Linked DNA regions of Alicyclobacillus sp. SO9. The protein of the gene in region 1 binds, or shares a complex with, the protein of each later gene. Links are inferred from orthologs where the notes say so. Each region holds a gene or a part of one and is shown on either strand. Other genes may lie near its edges. The genes, in order: GI364_RS06930 and GI364_RS01055.

Region 1 (5,781 bases):
TTCTAACTGGCACATCACACGATTGTTTCCAGATATCAGGCGAGCACGTTCATCCAACTCCTCAATTAGAATGTTGGACATATTCCCGTGCCCGTCAGCAACGACAACTTCCGTTGCACCTCCATCAAAAGCACCGGCAATTGCAGCATTCACGTCTGCTGTCATTAAGCTGCGAAAACGGTTATATTCCGAATCTTTTTTTAATTGCATGTTGGTAGCGACACCAGATATGCCTTCCATATCAGCTGAGATAAAAATTTTCATGTCATCACCCGTTTCAGATTTTACTTAATGCTCGCAGAACGCAAATCAGGAAACTCCCAGTTAGGATGTACTACATAGCCCTGCAACTTATTGCTGATAGCAAAAACATTAGTATAGAAGTAGATTGGGATCATCGGCATTTGCTGAATTAGAATCTTCTCAGCCTGATGCATCTCTTTAAAACGCTGTGTCTTATTTGTAGTGGATTCCGCTTCTTGAACGAGTTTCGTATACTGTTGGTTCTTCCATCCAGTATAGTTGCTTCCGAAGTTCGCCTTGAACAAGTCTAACGTTGCCGACGGGTCTGCATAGACATCGATCCAGCCCATACGGCCAAACTGATAGTTCCCGTTTTTCAGTTTATTTAAATAGACTTTCCACTCTTCATTGCGAAGATTCACTTTAACGCCAAGGTTTTTGGACCACATTTGTTGCAATGCTTCAGCAATTTTCTTGTTTGATCCGCTGGTATTGTAATCAAATGTGACCGGCGGAAGTTTCTTGAGACCTTCCTGCTGCAAACCTTTAGCAAGAAGTTTCTTGGCCTCTGCAACATTCTCCTTAAAGAGATTTCCTCCATTTTTTCTAAACTGGCCGTTGTTCCCTGGAATCCCTGGTGGAACAGCCCCATATGCGGGAATCTGCCCACCTTGCAATACATCCTTTGTCATGGATGTCCGGTTGATTGACAGGCCAAACGCCTTTCGAATGTTGACATTATTAAACGGCGCTTTCTTTGTGTTAATTTCAAGGAAGTACGTCCCAGTGAATGGATAGACTTTGGCTTTTTTGTCCTTGATGAGTTTTGGTACGACATCAAGGGGAAGAGATGTGTCCATCGTTAACTGACCGCTGCGGTACATTTGATACTGGGTGTTGTTATCATTGACAATAACAGCATCTATTTTGCTCAAATGTACAGTACTTTTGTTCCAGTAATCATTGTTTTTCTCCAACACCAGTTTCTGTTGATGCTGCCACGACGCAAGTTTAAACGGTCCGTCACTGACATAAGTACTGGCTTGGGTATACCAGTTCGGGTTCTTTTGAGCTACCTTTTGGTCAACCGGGAAATATGGCCAAAAAGTGGTTAAGCTTAGAAAGAAAGGAGTCGGATTGGCTAATGTGATTTTAAGAGTATGGGCGTCTACAGCTTGTATACCCACATTTTTAACGCTGCCTTTACCTGTATTGTAGGCCTTTGCTCCTTTTATATAGTAGAGATAGCTTGCAAACTGAGCCCCTGTTTTGGGATTCAGCACATGCTTTAAAGCATACGCGAAGTCTCCTGCTGTCACCGCATCCCCATTAGACCACTTTGCATTTCTCAGATGAAATGTGTAGACCTTACCACCGTCGCTAACCTTCCATGACTTTGCAATTCCAGGCTGCGGTTTGTTGTTCTTGCCTGCGTAAGTCAAGCCCTCCATGACTTGGTCCATAACCCACCCTGAAGTTGTATCAACCGCCTTGGCTGGATTCAAAGTAGGCGGTTCTGTCATCAGGTCCATCTTGACGACTTGACTGCTGCTTCCAGCACTCTGACTGCCATTCGAAGTCCCTTTGTGTGACGCAGTGCCACAGGCAGTAGTGAGCATGGCCAGTGCACTGACTGCCCCTCCAACAGAGATTAGTTTTTTCGTATTCACATTGATACCCCCTTAAGTAAGCTCGAATTTTAATCTTCGACAAGAAAACAAGCGACCTGGTGAGTGTCACCTCCCTTCAGTACAGGTTCTTCGTTCTTACACCTCGCTACAGCAAAGGGGCACCGCGTATGAAATCGGCATCCCTGTGGTATGGCGGCCGGACTAGGAATGTCTCCTGTGAGTTGAATTCGAGCGGTCGATTCACCAATGCTCGGGATGGCAGATAGTAATGCCTTCGTGTACGGATGCTGCGGATTTTGATAGACTTCCTTGCTGTCGCCGTGTTCGACAATTTTGCCAAGGTACATGACCCCAATGCGATCGCTGATAAACTGTACCATCGTCAAATCGTGCGAAATGAAGAGGTAAGTCAATCCAAAATCTGATTGCAGAGACTTTAAAAGCGACATCACTTGCGCTTGAATTGAAACATCAAGGGCTGAAATGGGTTCATCCGCAATCACAAGTTCCGGGTTGACTGCAAGAGCCCGCGCAATGCCAATTCTCTGACGCTGCCCACCGGAAAATTCATGAGGAAACCTCGACAGGTCATCACGTTTCAATCCAACTCTCTCAACGAGCTCCACTACACGGTTGCGGCGTTCAGTTCCGTCTGCCAAACCATGAATTTGCATACCTTCAGCAATGATGTCTTCAACTTTCATTCTGGGGTCGAGAGACGCATACGGGTCCTGAAACACCATTTGGACCTGGCGACGGTATTTCTTAGACGCATCTCTGGACATCTTGTGAATATTTTGCTGCCGATAGTAAATCTCGCCGCCTGTAGGCGAATTCAGTCCCAGTATCAGCCTGCCAGTGGTAGACTTGCCGCAGCCAGATTCGCCCACCAGACCAAAGGTCTTGCCCTCCGGAATCTCAATATCGATACCATCCACAGCACGCACAACCTGCTTTCGCTTCGCAAAGTGTTTCTTTATGTTCCGTAATTGTAGGAGTGCCATGGTTGTCCTCCCTTCGCTTGTGGATGTAACAGCCAACAATTCACATTGTGTGAATGCGTTTCAAAACTTGGCGGTGCGTGTTCTTTGCAGACCTGCATGGCATATGGACACCTTGCCGTAAATGCACACCCTGGTGGCGGGTTCAGTAAATCTGGAGGGCTTCCTGGTATGGGAGTCAGATTGGATTGCCCGCTTTTTGGCCTCGAATTGACAAGCCCTCGTGTATAGGGATGAACCGGATTTAACAAGACTTGTTCCACAGGTCCTTCCTCAACAATCTGTCCTGCATACATGACAGCTACCCGTTCAGCAATCTGACTGATGACCGCCAAGTCATGTGTGATAAAAAGCAAACTCATATTCAATTCCTGCTGCAAATTCTTCAAGAGTTCCAAGATTTGCGCCTGAACCGTAACGTCCAGAGCTGTTGTCGGCTCATCCGCAATGACCAGTTTCGGCTCACATGCGATGGCAATCGCGATGACCACCCTTTGCCGCATACCCCCGCTAAACTCGTGAGGGTAACTGTTTGCTCGCTGCTTCGGGTCAGGAATACCTACCAGTTCCAACAGATTTACAGCCTGAGTCAGTGCTTTTCTAGGTGGGATTTTCTTATGAAGGACCAACGATTCCGCGATTTGACGGCCAATTTTCATCGTGGGATTCAGAGCAGTCAGTGGGTCTTGGAAAATCATACTGATATCGCGACCGCGAATCCTTTGCATTTGCTTCTCAGATATTTCTGCAATATTTGTACCGTTCCAAGTCAGCGACCCTTCAATTTTGGCTGTTTTGGGGAGCAAACGCATGATGCTTTGAACAGTGACGCTCTTCCCTGAACCGGACTCACCTACAATTCCTACTGCTTCACCTGGTTTCACAGTAAGATTTACACCGCGCACGGCTTGGACTCGTCCAATACTCGTCCTGAAGTCCACCCTGACATCCTTTAACTCAAGCACTGCCTTCTCCTCACTTTCGCAATTTCGGATCCAACGCCTCAGCCAATCCGTCACCAAGCACGTTGAATGCAAACATTGTTAGGGATATTAAGCCCGCAGGGAAAAACAGGCGCCATACATAACCGTCGATAATTGAAACTAAGCCGTTGTTCGTCATCGTCCCCCAACTAGCCAAGGGCGCCGGAACACCGAGACCAAGGAAACTTAAGACCGCTTCACCAAAAATGGCTGTGGGAACCGTCAGCGTCATGTTGACCAGAATCGGGCCAATCATGTTGGGGACTAAATGTCTGCGCAAAATGTGTCCCACGGATCCGCCGGTAGCACGGGCTGCAAAGACAAAGTCCATTTCCTTCAATTGCAGAACTTGGCCTCGAACAAGCCTTGCCATGTTCACCCATCCCGTAGCGGTCATTGCCGCAATAATTGTAAACAAACCAGGTCCCATGACAACCATCAGCAAAATCACCATGAGCAAATACGGGAGCCCATACAGAATTTCCACAATTCGCATCATGATGTCGTCTGTCTTTCCGCCTAGGAAGCCAGACAGACCGCCATACACAACACCAATAACAAGATCGATGAGCGCTGCCATAAATCCGATAAACAGTGAGATTCGAGCACCGTACCAGGAACGAGTGAACACGTCCCTGCCCAGGTCATCAGTCCCGAACCAATGAATTCCGGAAGGAGGCAGGTTTTTCTGGGATAGAATTTGCGTGCTGTACGAATATTTTGTTAAAAAGGGGCCGAAGATGGCCATTAAGATGAGCAGCACAATGACAATTAGACCAACGACAGCTAGTTTGTTTCTTACGAATCTCTGCCGTGCATCTTGCCAGTAGCTCAAACTCGGGCGTTCTTCTTCAATTGGCACGTCCTCCGCCGCTAAAGGCTGAAACAACTCCGGAGACAATTGGCCCATGACTAACTCCTCCTCCCCGTCAATTGAATTCTTGGATCTACGTAGGCATAAGCAGTATCGACTAGAAACAATATGAAAATCAGAACAGCGCTAAAGAAGATGGTTGTCCCTAAAATCAGAGGATAATCCCGATTGTCAATCGCCGTCACATACAACTGTCCCATGCCAGGAATACCGAAAATCTTTTCAATGACAAAACTCCCCGTCAAAATATAGGCTGCAAGCGGTCCCAACATTGTCAAGACAGGCAAAATCGCATTGCGAATTGTGTGCTTCAAAATGGTATAGGAGAAGTTGAGCCCCTTTGCCCGCGCTGTTCGCACATAATCCTGTTGTAAAACTTCGAGCATACTCGTCCGCATAAGCCGAGCAAAATACGCCATTGGGGTAACAGCCAGAGCTAATATCGGCATAATTTCTTGTTGGGGTGTGCCCCATCCAGCGCTCGGCAATATGCCCCAGACAACCCCGAGGTAGTTAATCAGAAGGGTTGCCAGAACAAAGTTTGGAATTGAAATGCCCAGTATTGCCAGGATCATTGCGGAGTAGTCTTGCCAGCCGTTCTGTTTCACTGCGCCAATCACCCCAAATAGAACACCCAACACAAAGGCAATACTAATGGCCCAGAGTCCAATTTGCGCAGATACAGGAAACCCTTGACCAATAATTTGATTGACACTCCGGTTCTGGTACTCAATAGATGGCCCTAATTGTCCGTGCATTAAAGATTTTAGATAGTCTAGATACTGCACTATGAGCGGCCGATCCAAGTGGTAGTAGTGGAGCATGTTCTGATAGATAGCCGGTGTCATACTCTGTTCGTTTGAAATTGGATTCCCAGGTATGGCATGCATAAGAAAAAACGTCAATGTAACAATGATGAGCAGCGTGAAAAGCATCCAGATAAACCGTTTCAAAACATATACCACCACTACCTTTACCCCCTTGTCGATTATTTGATTTTTTAGATAATTTCATTTGGAGTTGAATGGGATGGGTGTACCCCTGACGGC
Region 2 (16,018 bases), 1.3 Mb from region 1 along the record:
AATGCACGTATGAAGACGCAATCAGAGTCACCGCTTGTACAGGTTGTAAAAGCTCATGTGAGATGGCTTGGTGACAAAGGAAAGCACGGATGTATGTTTCTTCGAGCCATGGAAGAATTTGCGGGGACTGACAACCAAATTGAGAGGATTGCTAGAGAGCATAAGAAACGGTTGCTTGACTACTTACGGAATCTCGCACGCGAGAGTGGCTATGGCAATTCCTATGACATTGCTTGTCAAATGATTGTGCTCCTGGAAGGTGCCACGTCAATAACAGAAATGATTGGGCCGGAGCAGGCCGGAAACCAAGCGCTTCAAATGGTTACGGCGCTGCTGGCGGTCTGGGACTAGGATGAAGGGTACGGGCGTTGCGATGTGTGGGTGGTTTGTCACTCACTATTTTTTTGGAGTTCATTATAATGAACGTTCTATATAGGTGGTGTCCTCTTGAAGAAAATTGTCTTTCTTGGAATTGCTATGATTGCCGTCTGTTACGCCTTTGCTCGCTTTAGCTTTGGCTTGTTCTTACCGTCTATGGCAAGAACCCTGGGACTGACGGTTGTAGGTTCAGGACTTATCGCATCAGCATCGTATATCGCCTATTGCGCAGCGCTTATCACCTCGACTTTTGTGATTTACAAAACGGGATGTCATACGGCCGTTCGATTGGCTGGAATCAGTACAGTTATTGGCTTGGCGGGAATTACATTTTCAGGAGACGCGGTCGTTCTGGCGGGAAGTGTATTCGTAGCCGGGTTGGGTACGGGGTGGGCATCACCTGCTTTTGGAAACATTGCAGCAGCGGAATTAACGGAAGCAAATCGCCACCAAGGAAATACATGGATTAACTCGGGAACGAGTTTTGGAATTATTTTGTCCGGCCCAATAGCCTTATTTTTCAGTCACTATTGGCGGCAATCGTATGCGTTGTTCACTGTCATCAGCCTTGCGGTGCTGGTCTGGAATGTCAAGGCGATTCCCCAATCTAAAACGAGAGTCACGGCGCTGTCGCTGCGTGAGCTGAGGACTTCATGGAGGAGAAGTATCCCGCTTATCACAGCATCGCTGCTCATGGGAATCAGTTCTTCAATCTATTGGACTTTCTCCAGGGATTACATTACGGTGCATCATCACATATCCTACACGGTTTCAATCTGGTTTTGGATCACTATGGGTGCATCTGGAATACTTGGCGGCCTGGCAGGGGGAATTATTGGTCGTATTGGCATGCAGGGTGCGTATGTCAGCGCACTGTTCTCAATGAGTGCTGCTATAGCTCTGTTGACATCCACTTCCGTCTCGCTCACTTTTCTGTCCGGTGTTCTATTTGGCATCACTTACATTTTCTTGACGGGTGTGTTCATTGTCTGGGGAACCAATTTATTTCCCGAGAACCCTGCCATAGGCATAAGCCTGTCCTTTTTACTTTTAGGAATAGGTCAGACCGTCGGTACGGCTTTGGCCGGCCTTTCCATCGCTGCCTTCTCCTATACCACGTCATTCCTACTCTTTGCGTTTGTAGGACTTGTTGGTTTGGTTGTTCGGACGAATTCTTCTAAATAAGCCTATTTCATGATGTATCTGTCTTGTCATATCCCTTATCTGCGTTGCGAGCAGTTCACTACTCACGTATTACCTCATGAAAGGTCTTCCGCGGTGTTTAGCCAAAAGCGATTGTGAGTCCATAGCCGCTGATTCGGCATTCGACGATTCTACCGCATAAGTATTTTAATGCCAGGACGCCGCAACCTACCAAACACATGTTCAATCGAAAAACTCCAGGTGCCTTCTAGCAACCTGGAGTTTTGGACTTGTTTCGGAGGGGAGCTAAAGCCGGGTCAAGGCTCCTACACGCGGAATTTGTTGACCATTTCCTGCAACTGTTCGGCCATCGTTGTGAGGGAAGCTGCAGAGGCCGTAATCTCTTCCGTAGCAGCGAGTTGTTCCTCGGCCGAGGCGGAGACGGTTTGCATTCCAGCAGCAGTTTCTTCGGAGATTCGTGTTACAGCCTGAGTCGCCTTTATTAATTCTTCTGTCCCTGAGTTGAGCTGTTTGGCTGCTGTCGACACACTCTGAATTTGACTGCTGACAGATTGTACGGACTCCTGAATCTCTTCAAAGGAACGTCCTGCCGTATTAACGGCGTCCAATCCTTCAGAGACTCGCTCTGTCGTCGATTGCGTTGCAGACACGGCTTGTGTTGTTCCTTCGTGAATTTGGGAAATCAATGTCGCGATTTGTTCTGCAGAGTGGGCTGATTGTTCCGCCAGCTTGCGGACTTCGTCGGCCACGACCGCAAACCCGCGCCCGCTTTCGCCCGCTCTGGCAGCTTCAATCGCAGCATTCAGTGCGAGTAGATTCGTTTGCCTGGAAATGTTGGAGATAGCGGTCAGCATTTCATCAATTTCGTCGGACTTCGATCCCAATTGTTCAATGACACCTGCCAATTCACCGACGGTTGTACTGATATCCTGCATTTTCCGCACCGCAGTTTGAACAGACACGTTGCCTGAAACGGTCTTGTCCTTCGCCGTTAAAGCCGTTGCAGACACGGTGTTGGCTGTGCCCGCAATTTGTTCTACACCCTGCACCATCTGGACAATCGACTGTTTGCCTTGTTCCACGCTCTCGGACTGTGTCTGAGCACCGTCTGCAGCCTGTTGGATAGTAGCCGTAATCTGTTCCGTCGCACGCCCGCTTTCCTCGGAACTGGCAGATAGTTCTTCAGCAGAGGCAGCAACCTGCTGTGTAGTCTGGGTAATGTGGGAAATCAGGTTCTTTAGATTTTCTGTCATGCTGTTAATACCATTTGCAAGTCGGCTGGTTTCATCTCTGTTCTTCACTACCAGAGGCTCAACCGTCAAATCCCCTCCAGCAACTTTCCGGACCTGTCTTTCAACGGCAAGAATCGGTTTTGTAATGCTGTACGCCATGAGAACGGTAAGGAGAATGCCGGCAATAATTGAGATGCCAAGGGTAATAAGGATGTATCTTAGTATCGAGTTCGCTCCTGAATTGTAGTCACTTTCATACGATCCCGCTGCGACATTCCAGCCCCAGCCAGCCGGATCCTTGGCAACATATACAATTTTCTTGGCGTCCTTCTTGGAGTTGGGAAGCGGCCATATGTATTGAATGAATCCACCGCCTGACTGTCCCACTTTGACAATTTTCTGTCCAATCATGACGCCGTCCGGTGTCTTTGCGCTCCAGATGCTTGTTCCCTCAATGGAGGGGTGAGCCACTTCAACACCTTGATTGTTGACAATGAAGAAATATCCGTTTTTCCCCAAGTCATAATTATGATTAATTGGACGATGGCCGTTTGCTTCTTTCTTTCCCAGAATCATTCGTTTCACTTCTGTTTGTGCTGTGGGCAGTGTCAAGTCCCCGGCTTGAACCTCTTTGTTTAATTCTTTAATGGTTCCGTTGACAAGGTTGACTTCGGATTTTAGCGCCGCCTTGCTCTGAACATTCAGTTGATTTGTGGCAACCCTCCAGCCAATCAAACCAGTAACAAGGCTTGGTACAATCAGCAGGATGAGCGAAAAGCCAATCAGCTTTTGTCGCAGTGACCTGATTTGAAACAGCACTTTAAGTCTGTGCATCACCTTTGATTTCCCCCATTCTGTGATGTAGCAAGTGGCAAAAAACCAGTCAAAGGACAATCAAAAAACAATAAAAAAACGCCCGGAGCAGGCGCACTTTTGACACTGTGGCGGCCAGGCTGTCATAGGTCGAAGTTGACCCGTAGACCCTGTGGCTTTGCGCCCCAATGTTTCCACTGGTATGCCCTTTGCACATAAAATTGTCCACATGACATCATGTCGGAATTCATTGACCTTGTCAACCGTTTCTTTTCTCCATCAAAACCTCATATAATCATGTTTGTGGGTACTGTTCTGGCACCGCAGAGAAATCCCATCAAGGAGGTACACGAATGACTGTACTGTGGATAGCTGTCGCAGTCGCCCTCGTCGTCATTAGCATTGATTTGCTTTTCATTCTTCCTACCCAGTGGTTGAAAGTGGAGCGCGTAACATGGACACGCCATCCAAATACGAAGATTCTGCAAATCAGCGACCTTCACATTGAACGTAACCGAGTGACAGAAAAGATTCTCCAAGTCCTTGCACAGGAGCAGCCTGACTATGTGTTTCTGACCGGCGATTATCTCGATTCTCTCAAAGCAATGGGTAAACTGAGCCTGTTTCTAAAGAAAATGGCGTTCTATCGAATTCCGACTTACGCCGTGTTTGGGAACCACGATTATCTCTTGCACGACATAATCCCGCTTCTCGAACTGATGAAGGAACACGGAATTACGGTTCTGCGAAACGAAAGTGTCTCACTACCAGAGTTCGACTTGGTTGGTATTGATGATTTTTGCACAGAGAACTCCGATATCGATGCCGCTTTCTTTGAAGTTCAGAAGCAGCGGACTAAGCAGCAAAACCGGACAGACATTCACCAATCTTCGGTTACAGTGCAGGAGCATGTTCACCAAGACCCACAGAGTTGGAGGAACCGCAGGTGCTTCGTCATTACACACGATCCAAATATTGTTCTCTCGATAGATTATCCATACGATGTCCTCATCAGCGGTCATCTGCATGGCAAACAATTTAATGTACCCCTCTTGTTTGCGCTTCAACCGATGGGGTCATTAACAGCACAGGGAATCTATAAAGGCGTTCACAGCACTTCGTATGGAAGGTACTATATCTCCAAGGGAGCGGGGCAGTCCGGTTTCAATGCACGTTTGTTTGTCCGAAGTGAAATCACTTTGCATTTCGTTTAAACTGGAGGGAGGGTGATCCACAGAACGTACAAATTTCCAGCATTATTCTTATGTTAGTTAGAATTCTGATATTTACATAAACACAGTCTATATAGTAAAATTCCTTCGTAGGCAGGTGAGACAAGTCTGTTCGTCGCCCTTTGAGGGCCGCTTGGCTTGTTGCAGTTCATTGGCAACTTTTATTTCATGTTTGCGAAGAAAGGGCATATTGTAGTAGCATCACCATGGAGTGTTTTGACAGGGGCGGGAAGCTGAACTAGGGTAGGCATAGTTTTTATAGTGCATCACAGAGAAAACGCTTACAAAATAGTGACGGTGCGATTTTCGAGAGGATTTTGAAGTTCCTTAGAGGTACTTGCTTTTATTTGTTTAAAGTATAGTATAATATGCGTAAATTGGGTGGCTATAATCCTCTACAAATACTATATTCCATAGTATTCTTGGCTGAATAAGTCATATCGTAAGAAGCGGTAGAATCAAATTTTGATTCATATATGCATGATTCAGATCTATGTCAGCAAAGATGTCAGCAAAGAAAACAGGGGTGAACAGTTTGTCCGTACTCAGTGTGGACTCGTTAAATGTCGAATTCAATCTAAACGGCACTTATTTTCCTGCGGTTCGGGATTTATCACTAGATATTAAAGAAGGGGAAACCTTAGGACTTGTCGGTGAATCTGGATGTGGAAAAAGTGTTACATCACTTGCACTAATTCGATTACTAACCAAATCAGCACGTGTCACTGGAAGTGTCCAGTACAACGGGAAAAACCTACTGACACTGGGAGATAAGGAGATACGGAGCATTCGGGGCGATGAAATCAGTATGATTTTCCAAGAGCCTATGACTTCGTTGAACCCAGTGTATAAAGTTGGCGCTCAGATTTCAGAGATTCTTCTCTTGCACAAGGATATGTCCCCAAAAGAAGCTTTTAAGCATTCCCTAGAGATGTTGAAAAAAGTAGGAATCGCCAGGCCTGAACAAATTTTGCAATCTTATCCTCATGAACTTTCCGGCGGCATGCGCCAACGGGTAATGATTGCAATTGCAATGTCCTGCGACCCGCGTTTGCTAATTGCGGATGAGCCGACAACGGCTCTTGACGTAACCATCCAAGCACAAATTTTAGATCTAATGAGAAAAATTTCCAAGGAATTTAAGACTTCAATTTTGCTTATAACCCATGACCTGGGTGTCGTGGCTGAAATGTGTCAGCGGGTCGCCGTGATGTATGCAGGTCAGATTGTGGAACAAGGGAACGTTGATGAAATTTTTATGGAACCCCAGCACCCCTATACGAGAGGGCTTTTAGCTGCCATTCCAAAAATTGATGCAAAATCCAAGGAACGTTTGCGTCCCATCGACGGCACTGTGCCTACAATAACCAGAATGCCCAAAGGCTGTCACTTTGCGCCTCGGTGTCCTTTTGCTATGGACAGGTGCCGCAGTGAAAAACCGACTTTGTTTGACGTGGCGGACAATCATTCGTCTCGTTGTTGGTTGAATGAGGAAGGGAGACGCGACGCATGAGTGAAGCACTGTTAAACATTGATAATCTAAAGACGCATTTTCCCATAAAGCAAGGATTCCTTCGGCGGCAGGTAGGCGCGGTAAGGGCAGTGGACGGTATCTCCCTACAAGTTTTTGCCGGGGAAACCTTAGGTGTTGTGGGCGAAAGCGGATGTGGCAAATCAACTATGGGCCGCAGTATTTTACGCTTGGTGGAACCGACCAGCGGTAAAATCACATTCGACGGACAGGATGTTCTGGACTTAAACCGTTCAAACATGCGAGCGCTTCGCCGCGAGATGCAAGTTGTGTTTCAGGACCCATACGCTTCCTTAAATCCTCGCTATACCGTCGCTCAAATCCTTTCAGAGCCGATGGAAGCACACCATCTGTACAATGGTTCGCAACGTAAGCAACGTGTCAGTTCTCTGTTGGAGCGGGTTGGACTGGATCCGTCCTATGCCCGGCGCTTCCCACACGAATTTTCAGGCGGACAGCGTCAAAGGATTGGCATTGCTAGGGCTTTAACGCTCAATCCCAAGTTAATCATTTTGGATGAACCGGTTGCAGCACTCGATGTATCCGTGCAATCGCAGGTTATCAATCTTTTGGAAGACCTCCAGAATGATTTTAACTTAACATATATTTTTATTGCGCACGACTTATCTATCGTAAAGCACATCAGTGACAGGGTTCTGGTCATGTATTTGGGGAGAATGGCAGAACTGACGTCTTCGGACGAATTGTTTGCCAATCCTCTGCATCCGTATACGAAGGCTCTTTTGTCTGCGGTGCCGGTTCCGAATCCAAGGGCTAAGAGAGAACGAATCATTTTGAAAGGTGATATTCCCAACCCGTCCAACCCGCCTTCTGGCTGCGTTTTTCATACCAGATGTCCATTGGCTGAACCAGTTTGTAAAGAAAAGGTGCCAGAATGGCGGGAAGCCAAGGCGGGCCACTTTGTGGCATGTCATTTGGTGTAGTATTGCATTGAGAATGTACTGACTGAAACGTGTGGACTCAATCGTGTATTTTTGAAGGGAGGGATGTTTGGGTGTATGGCTTTGCCTGTTCTTGCGTGTAATCTCATGACTCGCTGATAACGAGAGGTTGAGTTTTCATGTAAAAATCGGCAAAATTCTGGCACCAATACAGAATTCTAAAAGTTGAGTTGGATGCAAACTTCTATGAGACTGATTATAAGAGGGGGACTAGAAAGATGGGTGTACGCAAATCCTTGATGGCATCTGTTGCCATTGCAGCTGGAACCAGTCTTCTCGTGGTTGGTTGCGGCAGCAGCAAACCTGCAACAGCAAATTCGAATAACTCCGCAAACGCCAGCAACAGTACGAGTACAGCAACGCCGACTAAGGGAGGAACACTCAACTATGCGCTGCCTTCACAGACGCAGTTGAACTGGTACCTGCCCATCATGACTCCGGCGGCTGACAGTGTATACAACGCACAATTGATTGACCAAATGTATAAGCCTCTGATTTGGATTGACCAGAACTACAAAATTGATTATGGCTCTTCTATTGCTAGTAAAATTACGTACAACAAGCAAGGAACTGTATACCATGTCTTCTTAAACTCTAAATGGAAATGGTCGGACGGGACGCCGGTTACCGCTAAAGACGTACTGTTTACCTGGAAGCTGATTAAAGGTGCCTCGGCAAAGAACGCGCCAAAGCCATGGCCGTATGTAGGGGCCGGTACAGGATATATTCCTGACGGCATCAAGAGTGTTGTCGCAACCAATCAGCATGAGGTTACAATCACACTGAAGAAACCCGCTAACCAACAGTGGTTCATTTACAACGGCATTATCCAGTTGACACCGATGCCAGCAAAAACCATGGATAAGTATCCGAGTAACCTGAATAAGGAACTCAGCTATATCGGCACTAATGCAAACAATGCCAAGTTCATTGAGCAGCAGCCGGTGGACGGACCGTTTAAACTGCAAAGTGCAACCAGAAGCCAATCCTGGGTACTGGTGCCAAACACTAGTTATGCAGGACATAAGACTCTCTTAAATAAGCTTATCTTTACCTATGAGGCGTCCAGTCAAGCAGAATTCGCAGCCTTGAAGGCAGGAAACATTGATGTCGGTTATTTGCCAATTTCGATGCTTGGATCAAAATCAGCCCTGACCTCCATGGGTGATAAAGTGACACCTGGCTACCCATTTGGAATCTTCTGGACAGAAATGAACATGTGGCCTGGTTCGCCTACAAAGTCGATTTTTGACAATCTGTATGTGCGCCAAGCTCTGCAAATGAGTATTCCGAATAAGGAAATTGCAAGCAAGGTCTACAAGGGTTTTGCCAAACCTATTTTTGGTCCCATTCCAGGAACTCCGAAAACCAAGTTCCTTGATCCTAACTTGCAAAATCCGTATCCTTATAATCCAACAAAGGCCAAGAAGTTGTTGGAACAGCACGGCTGGAAAGAAGTCAATGGGGTTATGACCAAGGGCAGCCAAAAACTTCAGACCGAAATGCTTTACGTCAGTGGTCAGACGACCACGAAAGACGTGGCTGTGCTGATGCAGCAGGAATGGGCGAAAATCGGTGTGAAAGTCACGTTAAAAGCCATGCCGTTTAGTAACTTCATTGGTGTCACCAGTAACAAGAAGGACCACTCCTGGGGTCTTGCCTTTGGCAGCGGTTGGATTTACAACGGACCTGGCTTCTACCCAACGGGCGGTCAGTTGTTCGCATCGACCGCACCGAGTGGAACTGGCTTTAGCGACAAAAAAGAGGATAGCTTGATTACGGCAACACACCAACCGTATGCGACATCACAAGAAACCATGAAACACTTCTTCGCTTATGAAGACTATACGGCCAAAGTCCTGCCGTTCCTCTGGGACAACAACGTTGCCTCGCTTACTGTGACTTCGCCCAAAGTTCAAGGTGTTCTGAGTCACTTGAACCCAGCGACTGATTTCCCAAGAATGCAGTACTGGTCGAAATCCAAATAAACTGCGTTTGACTTGAAAGGAAATCCGTGAATTTTCCTAATCAATTTGTCAGCAAGAGTTCAACTTCGCTAGGGCGCGCTCCGCGCCCTAGACGAAAGGAGAAGTTACGGTGAGCGCACCTGTAATGAACGAAGTGGTACAAGAATTTGAAATGAAGAACAGCGGGCAAGAACGTCCCGGTTTCTGGAAAAGGTTTTGGCGGTTAGGACCAACCAAACTTGGAGTCGGGATACTGGCCTTCTTGGTCCTGTTCTCCTACGTTGGGCCTTTAGTGTATCGCCATAGCGGGACCGCCACGCATATGCTCAGCACCAATGCAAACCCATCAGCTCAGTTTCCGCTTGGTACGGACAGTCTCGGTCACAATGTCCTAGCAGAACTGATGTTAGGCGGCCAAGCTTCTCTTGAAGTTGGTTTTGCAGCGGCCATTGTGGCCATGCTCTTTGGTACGTTTTACGGCATGATCAGCGGCTTGCTGGGTGGCTGGGTAGATACCATTATGATGCGATTTGTCGACATTATGCTGTCCATACCCTCCATATTTATCTTGATGTTTTTGGACGTTGTGTTTCGGCCGAACCTTCTTATCATGATTTTGATTTTAGCATCACAAGCATGGTTAACGGTAAGCCGTTTGGTGCGTGGTGAAGTGCTTTCCATCAAGAACATGTTGTATGTGGAATCGGCTCGAGCTTTGGGACTGACAACGGGGCGAATAATGATGCGCTATCTACTGCCAAACTACATCGGGACTGTATTGGTTGCGGCAACACTGCAAGTTGCCAATGCAATCTTGACCATGGCTGGACTCAGCTTTCTCGGACTCGGCCTACCCCCGCAAATACCAAGTTGGGGCGGTATGCTGAACGATAGTATGAATTATATATTCCAAAATTCGTGGTGGCTGATTTATCCTCCAGGGATTGCTATTCTGTTGTCCCAGGTATCAATTAACCTTGTTGGAGACGGATTGCGTGATGCTTTGGAGACAAGGGAAGCTTAAATTTGTCTTCATATCGACTTCGCGTTAAAGTATGCGCTAAAAGTTTCTTCGCTCTATTTGAGAAGCCGGCTTAGGAGGCTCTGTCATCATGATGAAGTTCACTGTAAGGCGAATATTAGAGGCAATTCCTACTTTAATAGGCATCACGCTTATCGCCTTCATACTCATTCATATTGTGCCTGGCAGTCCTGTTCGTGTTTTGCTCGGACAGCACTATACAGTTGCAAGGGCACATGCACTCACAAAACAATTGGGTTTGGATAAACCTCTGTGGGATCAATATGTAATTTGGCTTTGGAAGCTTGTGCAGGGAAACTTTGGCTATTCCTATGTCTACAACCAGAGTGTGCTCTCCTTGATATTCCAGGCTCTTCCACACACGTTGGCTATCGTAACCTTGGCAATTCTCGCGGCTCACATTTTTTCGGTGTTTATCGGTTCTGTACAGGCGTACTATCAAAACTCTCTTTTCGATCAAGTTGTTACGATTGTCAACTACTTCTTCTACTCAATGCCTAATTTTTGGCTTGGAATCCTGTTGGTCATTTTCTTTGCTATTGGCCTACATTGGTTTCCAACAGGCGGAATTGTGAACACACAACTCTCTCATCCAGGTTTTATGGATTGGCTGCACCACGTCATCTTGCCAGTAGCGACACTCTTTGTCGTGACGATTGCAGGCTGGGCACGATTTATGCGGTCCTCCATGCGTGAAGCGTTACTTCAAGACTACGTGCGCACAGCGCGAATGAAAGGTGCTTCTGAATTCAGAACCGTTTTTGTCCATGGTCTCAGAAATTCTATCATCCCTTTGATAACGCTTTTGGGGATGTCGCTGCCAGTACTGCTTGCAGGGGCATTGTTCATTGAAGAAATTTTTAACTACCCAGGGATGGGATTGCTTTACTGGCATGCCGTTAACGAACGGGATTTTCCAGTCATATTAGGCATCACCGTCTTTCTTGGTGTATTGACTGTATTGGGTAACTTTCTTGCAGACATCTTGTACGCGTTGATTGACCCGCGTATCCAATATAAATAAACACGACTGACGGCCGAAATGTACGTGTGGGAATTTTCTTTTTGCTCTGCTTCTTCTAAGGTTTTCCCACACTCGGCCAACTGTTGTCGCTTTAGCTAAAAATTCGGGTGGTCATGTTCAAGTCTCGTCTCTTCGGCATGCCCCCTCAATTTTCGTTCTGCAATAACCCCTGTACCGCCATCTCCATGCTCCGTGGCCCAGTACTGTAGCATCCCGCGACTTCTCTAATTCTTTGTCTTCGCAGCGACTCTCACGGGGACTTGACGCTTTTGCCGCCAGTTCGTGATATCTTTGTTGTAAGATATCCTTTTTGCAGGAGCGTTTGGGTTATGTTCTTACGTGAGTTACGTTTTCTTGATTTTCCAAACAGCAACCATCACCCCTTTGACATACCAGCCTTTTGCGACACGGGTGAACTGAATCTAAATCAATTCCTTACATTCTTCGTCGGAGAAAACGGGAGCGGGAAGTCAACCTTGCTGGAAGCCATTGCGATTCAGGCGGGATTTAACCCTGAGGGCGGGTCAAGATCCAACCAGTTTGCGACGGCGGCGACAGAATCCAGGTTGTTTGAATACCTAAAATTGCGATGGCTGCCAAAGGTTACGCAAGGATTCTTCTTTCGCGCGGAGAGCTTCTTCAATTTTGCGAGTTATATCGACGACCTTGCCAAAGAATCATTCGCAGGAGATCCGTATTCCGCTTATGGCGGACGGTCCTTACATCATCAATCTCACGGCGAATCGTTTCTCAACTTGTTTGTGAGTCGGCTTTCCAGTCGTAAACCAGCTCTATATATGCTTGATGAGCCTGAAGCTGCCTTGTCTCCTGCGCGTCAGTTGGCTTTGTTGCGTGTTCTGCACGACCACCAGGAGACAGGTCACTCACAGTTTATTGTGTCAACGCACTCTCCAATTCTATTGGGCTATCCTGGTGCTACACTGTTGAACTTTGACGGTGGTTCCATTGAACCCATCTTATACGAAGAGACCAATCACTATATCATTACGCAGCAGTTCCTCAATGCCCGTGACATCATGTTGCGGGAACTGTTTCACGAAGACTAGACTGATGCAGTCTACCTACGAACAAGACAACAAACTGCTGATTCGAATTGCGGAGTCAGGTGTAAGTCATCGAGATTACTGAAAGGTTTGGTTGCGGTGGGTGGCAAACGAAAAATCCTGATACTTTTCGCGGGCATCGGCATTATAGCATTTACAGCATTTATTACGGCATTGATGCGGCTGCAAAACTACAATACGACACAGGTGCAGGTGCAGGTGCAGGGGCAGGCAGATTCTGTGTCCGGCGGTTCATCAACATTGAACGCTAAGGTCACAGTTGGATCTCCCATTGCCACCATTCCTACCTCTGACTTCGGCATTAATACTGCCGTCTGGGACTGGAATTTGCTGAGCCAGAGTACAGAGAAGCTCGTTAAACAAGCCGGCATCCACATGTTCCGGTATCCGGGCGGGTCTACAGCAGACCTGTATCACTGGCAGACCAACTCCATTGAACCTAGTTCCGGCATAACCGCCGCTCCAAAAGATGCGTTCACCCATTTTATTCAGTATGTCCGAAAGAGTCAGTCACAGGCGCTCATCACCGTAAACTACGGCACCGGAACACCGCAGGAAGCAGCAGCCTGGGTGAAATACGCTGAAGTGACACACCACTACGACGTGCAGTACTGGGAAATTGGGAATGAAGTGTATGGCAACGGGACCTATGGCACCAAGTGGGAGGCAGATTCACATGCGCATATCGGGCCACAGGCTTATGCGGATAACGCGCTCAAATACATCAAGGCCATGAAGCAGGTTGATCCCGCTGCCAAAATCGGCGTCGATCTCATTGCACCGGGTCAGTGGCCGTCCAATCAGCAACCCAACTGGAATCGGACTGTGCTGAGCACTGTTGGCAAGAGCATTGATTTCGTGGATGTACACTGGTATCCGCAGCAACCCGGCCGCGTATCGGACAAGGGTTTGCTCAACAGCACCAAGACTATACCGAATATGATGAGCCAGTTGCGGGGATTAATCCGGCAGTACTGCGGCCAAAACGCCAACAACGTCAAAGTCCTAATCGGGGAAACCAACTCCGTGGCCAAAAACCCTGGCAAACAGACCACCAGCATCGTTAATGCACTGTTTCTTGTCAACGACTTGATGACGTGGTTGCAGCAAGGCGCCGTCAACATTGATTGGTGGGACCTTCACAACAGCGAAAATCAAGCGGGGAATCCCCCTGCAGCCACCCTTCAATCACAATTATACGGATCGCGAAACTACGGCGACTATGGCATTCTGAGCGCTGGTCGCCCGTCTGGCCCGCCGTCTGGTTCTCAGTCCGGTTCTCAGTCCGGTTCTCAGTCCGGTTCTCAGTCAAGTTCCCAGTCCAGTCTGAAATCAGGCTCACAGCGGGCAGCCACAGAACCGCCCCTAAACACGCCTTTTCCCACTTACTATGCAATGAAACTGTTGTCCCGACTCGGAAAGCCGGGGGATACGATGCTGCATGTCCAAGTACAGGGCGGCAATTCCGCTGTGTCGGCTTATGCTGTACAGCGTAAGGGCGGGACAGTGGGGGTGCTGTTGGTCAATCGCGATCGTCAGCATGTGCTTCGCGTTCACGTATCCATTCCTCACTTCCACCCATTTCCCATCACACGAACATACAGCTACGGCCCCAAACACGAAAGCAAAATCACTTCCGGATTTGGCTTGTCGTCCGTAACCGTACCGCCCTACTCGATGAAGCTCCTGGTGTTGAGAAAGTGGTGGTAAAGGAATGCAAGCTGCGGTCGGTGGTCAATTTTGAACATGGGCATTTTCCATCTAACCCTGGATTCCCTCACCACGGGAGATGCCGCGAATGATATACCGCTGAAACACTAGAAACAGGATGACAACGGGCAGTGTGGTAAACACGGAAGCAGCCGACAATCTTCTCCAGAGTACGGAATTCCCGGTCAGAAAGCGGGCCAACGCGACCTCAACGGGTTGGACATGGTGACTCTGGGTCACCATCAGCGGCCACATGAGTGAATTCCAAGAGCCGATAAAAATGTACAAACCGATTGTAAACAGGATGGGTCTGCTTTGGGGCAGGACTACATGCCACAGGAATTGGAGATGGCCGCCGCCATCTATCCGGACGGAATCCCAATAGTCCTTCGGGAAGCTCAAAAAGAACTGCCGCAGCAGAAAAATGCCAAACACCGAGGCACCGTAAGGCAAGATTTGAGCCCAATAGGTATCAGTTAAATGAACGACGGCCAGGGTCAGGTAGTTGGGAATGAGTTGAGCTTCATTCGGGATCATCAGAACCAACAAGATGAGCGAAAAGATGAAGGTTCGTCCCCGAAACCGCACAAAACTCAGTGCATATGCCGCGAGAACGGAGGTGGTCAAGGCGAGAACAATCGTGACGCCTGCGATAAGCAGGGTGTTTGCAAAGTACATGGGCCACCGAAACATGCTCCACGCCTTGGCATATACGCTCCATTGCCAATCAAAAGTTAAGTGTGGCGGAAAAGTAAAGATATCTGCTTTTGTATCCAGCGATGTGACCAACGTGAAGTACAGCGGCAACAGGAATGCCAATCCTACCAGCAGTGCAAACACAGCCCGTAAAGCTGGTGATATGTGTGTTTTCATTTTCGTGATCCCACCTAAACTATTGATAATAGACGTAACGCTTCGACGCCCAGCGTTGAATCAGCGTAAAGAGCAAGATGATGATAACGAGGAAGATAGCCATGGCCGATCCGTAAGAAAGGTGATTGTACTTAAACGCTGTCTCGTAGATTAACAGCAGGGTTGTGGTTGTTGCGTATTCGGGCCCGCCTGATCCCCCTGATAAGGCATATATTTGCGAGAAACTCTGCAACGATCCAATTGTCGTAACAATAAGCAGAAAAAAGACTGTGGGTGATATCAAGGGGAATGTGATTTTCCAAAAACGTGTCCACGCCGATGCACCATCAACGATAGCCGCCTCCACCGCGGCACGCGGAAGTGTTCCAAGTGCAGATAACACAATGACGACATCGAACCCTACTCCATGCCAGACGGAGTATATGGCAATGGAGGGCAACGCCATTGTTGGAGACTGCAGCCACTGTGATGTAGGGAGACCGAGCCAATGCAGCACTCCGTTCGCCAGCCCGTAGGTCGGATTAAATATCCACAGCCAACCGATGGCTGTTCCGACCGCAGGAGTGGCATAGGGAAGTAAGATGAGTGTGCGGATAAAATTGTAGTAACGGCTTGAATGGTTAATCAGCAGTGCTACGCAAATTGACAGCACCAAAATCGCCGGGACTTGCATGGCAGCAAACAAGATGCTGTTCAAAATGGACTTTTGAAACACATTCAAGCTAAGCGCATCACGAAAATTGGAAATTCCCGCAAACTGTTGCTGACTACTTCCGAGGTGGTAATGAAAAAACGCAATCACAAAAGCAACCAGTGTCGGCAGATAAATGAAAATCATCAGGAACAGCAGAGCAGGGGCCAAAAAAAGTACGGCATACCGATATTCCCGGTTTCGCAACAATTTGCGAAACCGGGATTTTCTGAAATCTCTCTTGCTTGAGGTTATGACAGAGGTGCTATTCTGCAATCCGCCCATCTTGTTATAACCTCCGATGACCAGACATG

What was found.
Region 2: the proteins of GI364_RS06930 (region 1) and GI364_RS01055 are in contact, whole or in part, in a cryo-EM structure (PDB 8Z21), measured with the Escherichia coli proteins. The link is inferred for Alicyclobacillus sp. SO9 from one-to-one orthologs.

The regions. Positions count from the first base shown.
Region 1 is NZ_CP066339.1:1,542,564-1,548,344, reverse strand. Bases 2,810-5,781 are described here. They hold GI364_RS06930 (ABC transporter permease), read right to left. Parts: upstream 4,769-5,781; coding sequence 3,851-4,768; downstream 2,810-3,850. Other genes in these bases: GI364_RS06925 (ABC transporter permease), read right to left, coding at 4,771-5,700; GI364_RS06935 (ABC transporter ATP-binding protein), read right to left, coding at 2,851-3,840; GI364_RS06940 (ABC transporter ATP-binding protein), read right to left, coding at 2,810-2,878. Outside these bases: GI364_RS06950 (M55 family metallopeptidase), read right to left, coding at 1-264; GI364_RS06945 (peptide ABC transporter substrate-binding protein), read right to left, coding at 285-1,913; more of GI364_RS06940, read right to left, coding at 1,943-2,809. UniProt on the Escherichia coli protein: Part of the ABC transporter complex OppABCDF involved in the uptake of oligopeptides and of the ABC transporter complex MppA-OppBCDF involved in the uptake of the cell wall murein tripeptide L-alanyl-gamma-D-glutamyl-meso-diaminopimelate.
Region 2 is NZ_CP066339.1:243,698-259,715, forward strand. What follows is about bases 5,315-8,311. They hold GI364_RS01055 (ABC transporter ATP-binding protein), read left to right. Parts: upstream 5,315-6,328; coding sequence 6,329-7,294; downstream 7,295-8,311. Other genes in these bases: GI364_RS01050 (ABC transporter ATP-binding protein), read left to right, coding at 5,325-6,332; GI364_RS01060 (peptide ABC transporter substrate-binding protein), read left to right, coding at 7,531-8,311. In the rest of the region: GI364_RS01030 (TetR/AcrR family transcriptional regulator), read left to right, coding at 1-351; GI364_RS01035 (MFS transporter), read left to right, coding at 448-1,563; GI364_RS01040 (methyl-accepting chemotaxis protein), read right to left, coding at 1,848-3,608; GI364_RS01045 (metallophosphoesterase), read left to right, coding at 3,941-4,801; more of GI364_RS01060, read left to right, coding at 8,312-9,300; GI364_RS01065 (ABC transporter permease), read left to right, coding at 9,410-10,303; GI364_RS01070 (ABC transporter permease), read left to right, coding at 10,392-11,345; GI364_RS01075 (AAA family ATPase), read left to right, coding at 11,675-12,412; GI364_RS01080 (hypothetical protein), read left to right, coding at 12,509-14,140; GI364_RS01085 (carbohydrate ABC transporter permease), read right to left, coding at 14,192-15,013; GI364_RS01090 (carbohydrate ABC transporter permease), read right to left, coding at 15,033-15,989; GI364_RS01095 (extracellular solute-binding protein), read right to left, coding at 15,994-16,018. UniProt on the Escherichia coli protein: Part of the ABC transporter complex OppABCDF involved in the uptake of oligopeptides and of the ABC transporter complex MppA-OppBCDF involved in the uptake of the cell wall murein tripeptide L-alanyl-gamma-D-glutamyl-meso-diaminopimelate.